2 regions of the Shewanella mytili genome follow, and region 2 is predicted to be linked to the other one. Evidence: predicted binding sites of a transcription regulator. Region 2 holds the regulator's gene; the other holds the start of a gene.
The links. Region 2 encodes NrdR, which represses ribonucleotide reductase genes. Its sites were predicted from a motif close to AAACACNANATNTNGTGTTT; they were not measured.
Positions count from the first base shown of each region.

Region 1 (4,365 bases), on a different contig from region 2:
ACTGCAAATAGCCGTCATTATTGGGCATCTGCCATAGCAGCTCGTATTTGCGTTTCAAGGTATCGTAATCCGGCACCACCTGCTTGAGCTGGCCATCCTTGCTAGCTTTAACGCTGATAAGCCCCCGTGGAGGCTCAATGCCGTTAGTGGCATTGGAGATTTGCGACGAGGTTTCAGATGGCATCAATGCGGACAGGGTCGAGTTGCGCAGGCCATATTGCTTGATATCGCCACGCAGTTTTTCCCAGTCAAGATGCAGCGGCTCGCTACAGATTTTATCCAGATCATGCTTATAGGTATCAATGGGCAAAATGCCTTTGGCATAATTGGTATCCTGGAAAGCCGGGCAGGCACCTTTCTCTTTTGCCAATTCCATTGATGCCTTTAACAAGTAGTACTGAAAGGCTTCGAACGTTTTATGGGTGAGATTGTTGGCGCTGCCATCAGAATATTTCACGCCATTTTTAGCCAAGTAGTTGGCAAAATTGATCACCCCAATGCCCAGGGTGCGGCGACTCATGGAGGCAGAATGCGCCGCAGGAATGGGATAATCCTGGTAATCGAGCAAATTGTCCAGTGCCCGCACGGCAAGGTCTGACAATTTTTCCATCTCTTCCAGGCTTTCAATGGCGCCCAGGTTCAATGCCGACAGGGTGCACAGGGCAATTTCACCATTGGCATCGTTCACGTCATTGAGCGGCTTGGTGGGCAGGGCGATTTCCAGACACAGGTTGGACTGGCGTACCGGCGCCACATGAGGATCAAACGGGCTGTGGGTATTACAGTGATCCACGTTCTGGATGTAAATCCGGCCGGTTGACGCTCGCTCCTGCATCATCAGGGAGAACAGTTCCACCGCCCGCAGGGTACGTTTGCGAATGCTTTCATCCTGCTCGTATTTTACATACAGGCGCTCAAACTCCTCCTGATCGGCAAAAAAGGCATCATAGAGGCCGGGCACATCGGACGGGCTGAACAGCGTGATGTTCTCGCCCTTGATGAAACGGGTGTACAACAGCTTGTTAATCTGTACGCCGTAATCCAGATGGCGGATGCGGTTGTCTTCAACTCCACGGTTGTTTTTCAATACCAGCAGAGATTCCACCTCCAGGTGCCACAAGGGATAGAACAATGTGGCTGCACCGCCCCTGACACCGCCTTGGGAGCAGGATTTAACGGCAGTCTGGAAATGCTTGAAAAACGGGATGCACCCGGTATGAAAGGCTTCGCCGCCACGAATAGGGCTGCCAAGGGCGCGAATGCGCCCGGCATTAATGCCAATGCCGGCGCGCTGGCTGACATATTTTACAATGGCTGAAGACGTGGCATTGATGGAGTCCAGGCTGTCGCCACATTCAATCAGTACACAGGAGCTGAACTGGCGGGTGGGTGTGCGTACCCCGGACATAATCGGTGTAGGCAATGAAATCTTGAAAGTGGAAACCGCATCATAAAAGTCCTTGATGTATTGCATGCGGCTTTGGCGCGGATAGCCGGAAAACAGGCAGGCCGCCACCAGGATGTACAGGAACTGGGCGCTTTCATACACTTCATGGGTCACCCGGTTTTGCACCAGGTATTTGCCTTCCAGCTGTTTTACGGCCGCATAGGAAAAGGTCATGTCACGCCAATGATCAATATAGCTGTCCATCAGCGACAGCTCTTCCTCGCTGTAGTCTTCCAGGATATGACTGTCATATTTGCCCAGCGCCACCAGTTTGTTCACGTGTTCCGTCAACTTGGGTGGCTCAAACTGGCCAAAGGCCTTTTTGCGCAGATGGAAAATGGCCAGACGGGCCGCCAGGAATTGATAATCCGGCGCTTCAGGGGAGATGAGATCCGCGGCGGCCTTAATGATGGTTTCGTGAATGGTTTCAGTGGGAATACCATCATAGAATTGCAGGTGCGCACGCAATTCAACTTCCGAAACCGATACGTTAGTCAGCCCGTCGGCGGCCCAGGTAACAACGCGGTGGATTTTGTCCAGATCAATCTTTTCTCTTTCACCACTGCGTTTTGTTACTGTCATATTGCTATTCATTGAAAATAAGCCCTGGTTTTAGCGTTAATGACGATGGCATACCACCCTCATGTTTCGTGATAAAACGATAACAGCCTATGAACTGTATGCCGTTGTTTTTATGGGTTGCAGCTAAAACGTGTTGTTTTATAAACCCACTTGATTAGTGGTGTCTTTGTTAGTGACACACAAGATATAGTGTTTGCGAGATTTCAAAGTCCCAAGATAGTGAGACTGACGGTTTTTTGCAAGTGATGAATCGGGGCATATCTTGTGGATATCTTCATTTTCTTCCCTGACAGATGCAACAAACGCAGTCAATACGCGCGTTAGCGCCTTCCGTGCAAAATATCGGCAAACAAACGCAATCCATGCGATTGCTCCTAATTGCAGCGATCGCGGGTGGATCTTCCTTAAGGGGATGCCAACATAGCGGTTAAATGTGACGGTTGTTGCAACAACCAGTCCGCCTGCCAAGCAATGGGATCATCCGTGGCATTGATATACCCCCACAGCGCTGCCGCTGACGGCATGCCTGCTGCCTTGGCGGCCACGATGTCCCGTTGGGCATCGCCAATGTACAAAATCCGTGACGGTGGCTGCTGCAACTGCTGGGCTGCCAGCAGCATGGGTGCGGGATGGGGCTTGCGAAAACAGGTGGTATCGGCACTGATAACCGACTGCAACTGGCCATAGAGCCCCAGCTTGCCAAGCAGTGGGCGGGTAAACAAGGCCGGCTTGTTGGTGACAACGCCCAGCGCCATGCCTTGGGCCCGGGCTTCGTCCAGCAATGCGGGCAAGCCGTCAAACAGGCGGGCCTTGGCACCGTTGATGTGTTGATAGTGGCGCAGCATCCGTTGTCGCAGCTCTTCTTGAAACGATGCGGAGCACTGGGGCGCGGCGGCATTAATCATGGCCAGTGAGCCATTGGATGCCTGCGCCCGCAAGAGGGCATCGTTGCTCATGCAGCCAAGCCCCGCTTCTGCCAGGGCTTCATGGAGGGCGGCAATCAGATCCGGCGCGGTGTCCACCAAGGTGCCGTCCAAATCAAACAGCAAGGCGTTGATATGAGGTTGTGTCATGCCGGCTAATCTATTTTTTGGCAAGCAATCATGTAGTTGACTTCCATGCTGGGGGTATAGCTGAAAATCCCGCTCACCGGATTGTATTTAATGCCAAGGGCATCGCGGCAGATAAGGTCCGTATGCTCCGCCATGGCGATCAATTCTGACGGGCGCAGGAACTTGCCGTGATCATGGGTGCCTACCGGCAACATCTTGAGCAAGTATTCTGCGCCCACAATGGTTTGCACCCATGACATTAGGTTCCGGTTGATGGTGGAGAAAAACACCCAGCCGTTAGGTTTTACCATGGCACAGCAAGCGTTGATCACCGATTGGGGCTCTGGCACGTGTTCCAGCATCTCCATGCAGGTGACCACATCATAGCTGTTACCATGGGACAAAGCATGCTCTTCGGCGGTTTGCTGCTGATAATCAATGCTGACACCGGTTTCCAGGGCATGCAATTTTGCCACTTCCAAAGGCTCATAGCCCATATCCAGCCCGGTCACCTTGGCACCGATTTTCGCCATGCTTTCGGATAAAATGCCGCCGCCGCAGCCCACATCCAGCACCTGTTTTTCAAAAATGCCGCCGGCTTTCAAATCGATATAGTTCAATCGTAACGGATTGAGTTCATGCAACGGCTTAAACTCTCCCTGTGGGTCCCACCAACCAGCTGCCATATTTTCAAATTTGGCGATTTCCTGTGGATCAACGTTGGCATTTTCTTGCATGGCAATACCTTAAAAGCGGATAGAAAGACCCCACATTATAACCACAGTTCATCTGCGTGTGGGTACGGACATTGGGCGGATTGTCGGATTTCGGCCACCGGTCTTTAGCGGTTGCCTATAAAACGTCCAAGCCATCGAATTTCAAGCAAATTTGCCAAAATCTGCCAAAGACCGTGCAGATATGGGAAATGTCGGTTCCTAAGCGCTCAGAGGACTTACGGGGAGGCAGAACTGTGTTAGAATGACCCATTACATTAGTAGGTAGTAAGGCTCGACAATGACACGGAACAACAAGTTGTCAGCTTAATACATAAAGGGGATCGAGCAGTTTATGACTGATCAGGCTTCATCCATTTCGCCAATTAATATTGAAGACGAACTTAGAACTTCCTATCTCGATTACGCCATGAGTGTAATTGTCGGCAGGGCCTTGCCAGACGTCCGTGACGGTTTGAAACCGGTTCATCGCCGTGTGTTGTTTGCGATGAATGAGCTGAAAAACGACTGGAACAAACCCTATAAAAAATCCGCCCGTGTGGTTGGTGAC
Region 1 covers NZ_JBKOUD010000003.1:54,577-58,941, reverse strand. Annotated here, with positions in the region: gene nrdA (class 1a ribonucleoside-diphosphate reductase subunit alpha) at 1-2,041, opposite strand, end outside; gene ACIDEJ_RS04565 (HAD family hydrolase) at 2,434-3,102, opposite strand; gene ubiG (bifunctional 2-polyprenyl-6-hydroxyphenol methylase/3-demethylubiquinol 3-O-methyltransferase UbiG) at 3,108-3,818, opposite strand; gene gyrA (DNA gyrase subunit A) at 4,150-4,365, shown strand, end outside.
Region 1: nrdA (class 1a ribonucleoside-diphosphate reductase subunit alpha) is a predicted target of NrdR. The motif match lies at 2,205-2,224, and genes of this name have one in related genera.

Region 2 (4,365 bases):
AAATACGTGCTGTCAGCGGATAAAACCGGCCCGGGCCAGTTGCTCAAAAGACACGCCGGCTGACGGTTTGTCAACGGCGTCCTGTTGCATCAGCCGTTCCAGGTAACGGGCTATCTGATCCACTTCCAGATTCACCCAGTCGCCTGCTTTCAGCAACGGCAGGGTGGTTTCACTGGAGGTATGCGGCACGATGGTTAACCGAAAACGTGCCCCCTCCACCTGGTTTACCGTAAGGCTTACGCCGTCGATGGCAATGGAGCCCTTGTGGGCAATGTAACGGGCCAATGACTGGGGGGCTTCCAGCCAGTATTCGGTAGCTTGGCCCCGGGCGCTGACTTCCAGCACCTTGGCCTGTCCGTCCACATGGCCGCTCACCATGTGCCCTCCCAACCGGGTGGAAGGCGTTACCGCCTTTTCCAGATTCACCGCCTGCCCCACTTGATAACGGTCAAAGCCGGTCAGCGATACGGTTTCAGCGGAGATATCCGCCACATAACCATCGCTTAAACGCTCCACAACGGTCAGGCACACGCCGTTGGTGGCAATACTGTCGCCCAATTGGACATCATCAAGGCGCAGCTTGCCGCTGTCCACGGTGAGGCGAATATCATCGCCCCGGCGTTCAATACGGCGCAAATGCCCCACGGCTTCAATGATCCCGGTAAACATGATTAATCCCCTATTTTCAACGTCAGGCGATTATCGGCACCGACTTTTCGTTGTTCCAGTAATTGCAAAGACGGAATTTGCGACAACTGCTCATATAACGGCAACTGCAGCAGATTGCGGCCGCTGGCCCCTAGAATTTTTGGCGCTTGGTATAAAACGAGTTCATCCGCCAGCATGCTACCCACAAATGCGCCGCACAAGGTGGCGCCGGCTTCCACCAGCACGTTATTGCACTGCTGCCCCAGATGTTGCAGCAAGGCGGCCAGGTCCACCCGGCCATCGGCGCCGGGCAACTGCACACACGTCACCTGTGCAGGCAATCCCTGCATGAATGCCGCGCTGTATGGCTGGCAACTGACCAGCAACACCGGCCCCGGCAGCTGTAACAACCTGGCGGTCAGCGGCAGGCGGCAACGGCTGTCCAGCACTACCCGCATCGGCTGAATCAACGCCTCTTCGCTCAGTTGCTGCTGCAAATAGCCCAGCTCCGAATAACGCACATTCATGGACGGGTCATCCGCCAACACGGTATCAATACCGGTGATCACCGCGCAGCTCAATGCCCGCAGCCGCTGCACATCACGCCGGGCGGCGGCGCCGGTAATCCATTTGGATTCGCCATTGGCTAGGGCGGTCTTGCCGTCAAGGCTGGCTGCCAGTTTTACCGTGACATAAGGCCGCTGGCGCTCCATGCGGGACAAAAATCCGGGATTCAGTTGCCGGGCCTCGGCCGCCAGCAATCCGCAGCTCACCTCAATGCCGGCAGCCTGCAACATGGCAATGCCACGGCCAGCCACCTGGGGGTTGGGATCGGTCATGGCAATCACGACCCGTCGCAGCCCCTTTTCAATCAAACCGGCGGCGCACGGTGGCGTACGGCCATAATGGCTGCAGGGCTCCAGCGTGACATAAGCGGTGGCGCCACGGGCTTTATCGCCGGCCATGCGCCAGGCGTGCACTTCGGCATGGGGGCCGCCGGCGCGCTGATGCCAGCCTTCGCCGACAATGGTGCCTTGGTTGTCAACAATGACGCAGCCCACATTGGGGTTGGGACGGGTGGTGTAGCGGCCGCGACGCGCCAGCATAACGGCCCGGCTCATCATGGCGATATCGGTGGTTGACCACATATTATTTCTTCTGCAAATTAGCGATGGCTTCGCCAAACTCAGAGACATCTTCAAACGCACGGTACACGGAAGCAAAACGGATATAGGCCACTTTATCCAGCTCGATGAGTTGGTCCATCATCAGGTTGCCAATCATCTCGGAGGTGACTTCCCGCTCGCCGGTTGCCCGCAGCGCTGACTTGATTTTGTTGATTGCTTCTTCGATTTTATCAATGGATACCGGGCGTTTTTCCGCGGCCCGCAACATGCCGCCACGCAGTTTGTCTTCATCAAACGGCTGACGGGAGCCATCCCGCTTGATCACCCGCGGCATTACCAGCTCGGCACTTTCAAAGGTGGTGAAACGTTCATGGCACAGGGTACATTCGCGCCGACGGCGCACCTGATGACCATCAGCCACCAGCCGGGAGTCAATCACTTTGGTATCGGTCGCACTGCAAAACGGACAATGCATCATGCCTCCTGCGCAAGTTAACGGCACCGTTCCATTGGGGAACAGAAACAAAAATGGCCGCTGAATGCAGCGGCCATGCCAGTTTAATCGATCTACCGGAAAAGGTTAACCGTAAACAGGGAAGCGAGCGCACAGTTCCAGCACTTTGGCTTTTACTGCGTTAATCACCCCATCATCATTGGCGTTATCCAGCACATCGCAAATCCAGCCGGTCAGCTGTTTGGCTTCGGCTTCTTTAAAACCGCGACGGGTGATGGCCGGAGTACCGATACGAATGCCAGAGGTCACAAACGGTGAACGGGGGTCGTTAGGTACGGAGTTTTTGTTCACGGTGATATTGGCGCGGCCAAGGGCGGCGTCGGCTTCTTTACCGGTCAGCTCGCGGCCGATGAGATCCACCAGCATCAGGTGGTTATCGGTACCGCCGGACACAATCTTGTAACCCCGTTCCAGGAACACGGACACCATCGCTTTGGCGTTGGTGACAACCTGCTGCTGATAAGCGGTGAATTCAGGTTCCAGCGCTTCTTTGAAGGCGACGGCCTTACCGGCAATCACGTGCATCAACGGGCCGCCCTGGCTACCAGGGAACACGGCGGAGTTGAGCTTTTTGTACAGGTCTTCGTCATCCGCTGCCGACAAAATCAAGCCGCCGCGAGGGCCCGCCAGGGTTTTGTGGGTAGTGGTGGTCACCACATGGGCATGAGGAATGGGGCTTGGGTACACACCGGCAGCAACCAGACCGGCCACGTGGGCCATGTCCACGAACAGGAATGCACCGACCTTGTCGGCGATTTCACGCAATTTGGCCCAGTCCACAATGCCGGAGTAAGCCGAGAAACCACCGATGATCATTTTCGGTTTATGGGTCAGGGCCAGGGTTTCCAGCTCGACGTAATCAATCTTGCCGTGATCATCCACACCGTAGGGGATGATGTTGAACAATTTACCGGAGAAGTTGACCGGTGAGCCGTGGGTCAGGTGGCCGCCGTGGGCCAGGTTCATCCCCAGTACGGTATCGCCGGGTTTGAGCAATGCCATGTAAACCGCGTAGTTGGCCTGAGAGCCTGAATGGGGCTGAACATTGGCATAAGTGGCACCAAACAGCTGCTTGGCACGGTCAATGGCCAGGTTTTCCACTACGTCCACGTACTCGCAGCCACCGTAATAGCGTTTGCCAGGATAACCTTCGGCATATTTGTTGGTGAGCTGGGAGCCCTGTGCCTGCATGACCCGGGGGCTGGTGTAGTTTTCGGAAGCGATCAGCTCAATGTGTTCTTCCTGGCGACGGTTTTCCTCTTCAATCGCCTGAAACAGCTCCGCATCATAGTCGGCGATGTTCATATTCTTCTTCAGCATTGGTTACTCCAGCTGGACAGTCTTATCGGTAGGGTTGCGCGTATTCTACGCTGCTCGGCATCACAATCCCAGCGTATAGAGTGATGAAAATCTCTCTATTGCATGATGACTGTGTTTCACTTTGCGAACAGCAAATGCTGGTTTTTACCTGCCAGACAACAGTTGGCTATACCCTAGCAGCAATAGCTGGGCCAGAAAAGCCCGGGGCGCAAATACCGCGGCCATCAATAAAGATCCCGATGGTAACGCCCCTGCTGCTGTAACGCCTGCAGTTGCGCCTTGCCCAGCAGCCGGGTCAGGGTTTGTGTAACCCCGGCCCCCACACCGTTAATGGCGCCACACACATAGATATGGGCGCCGCGACGGAGAAACTCCTGCAGCCGCGCCTGCCCGGCAACCAAATAGTCCTGAACATACGGGCCATGCTGCGGCGCCTGCGGCCCTGATGCCTCCCGCGACCAGGCAAAATCAAGATGAGTGATGATGCCGTCATCCACAAAGCGCTGCAATTCCCGACCATAGTAATTGTCCTGCTCGGCATGGCGCTCACCAAACAACAACCATAGGGGTTGCCTGGCCTGCTGCTGCGCCCTTTGCTGTAAAAAGCCCAAAAAAGGCGCAAGGCCGGTACCTGTGGCCAGCAAAATCAGCGGCACGTCAGTGGCAGGCAGATGAAAATCCTCATGGGGTTTTATTCGCACTTGCCAGTGGCTTCCCGCTTTCGCGGTTGCCAACAAGGTTGATGCGCGGCCACTG
Region 2 covers NZ_JBKOUD010000001.1:151,767-156,131, reverse strand. Annotated here, with positions in the region: gene ACIDEJ_RS00660 (riboflavin synthase) at 13-669, opposite strand; gene ribD (bifunctional diaminohydroxyphosphoribosylaminopyrimidine deaminase/5-amino-6-(5-phosphoribosylamino)uracil reductase RibD) at 672-1,796, opposite strand; gene nrdR (transcriptional regulator NrdR) at 1,798-2,250, opposite strand; gene glyA (serine hydroxymethyltransferase) at 2,356-3,609, opposite strand; gene ACIDEJ_RS00640 (PepSY domain-containing protein) at 3,834-4,365, opposite strand, start outside.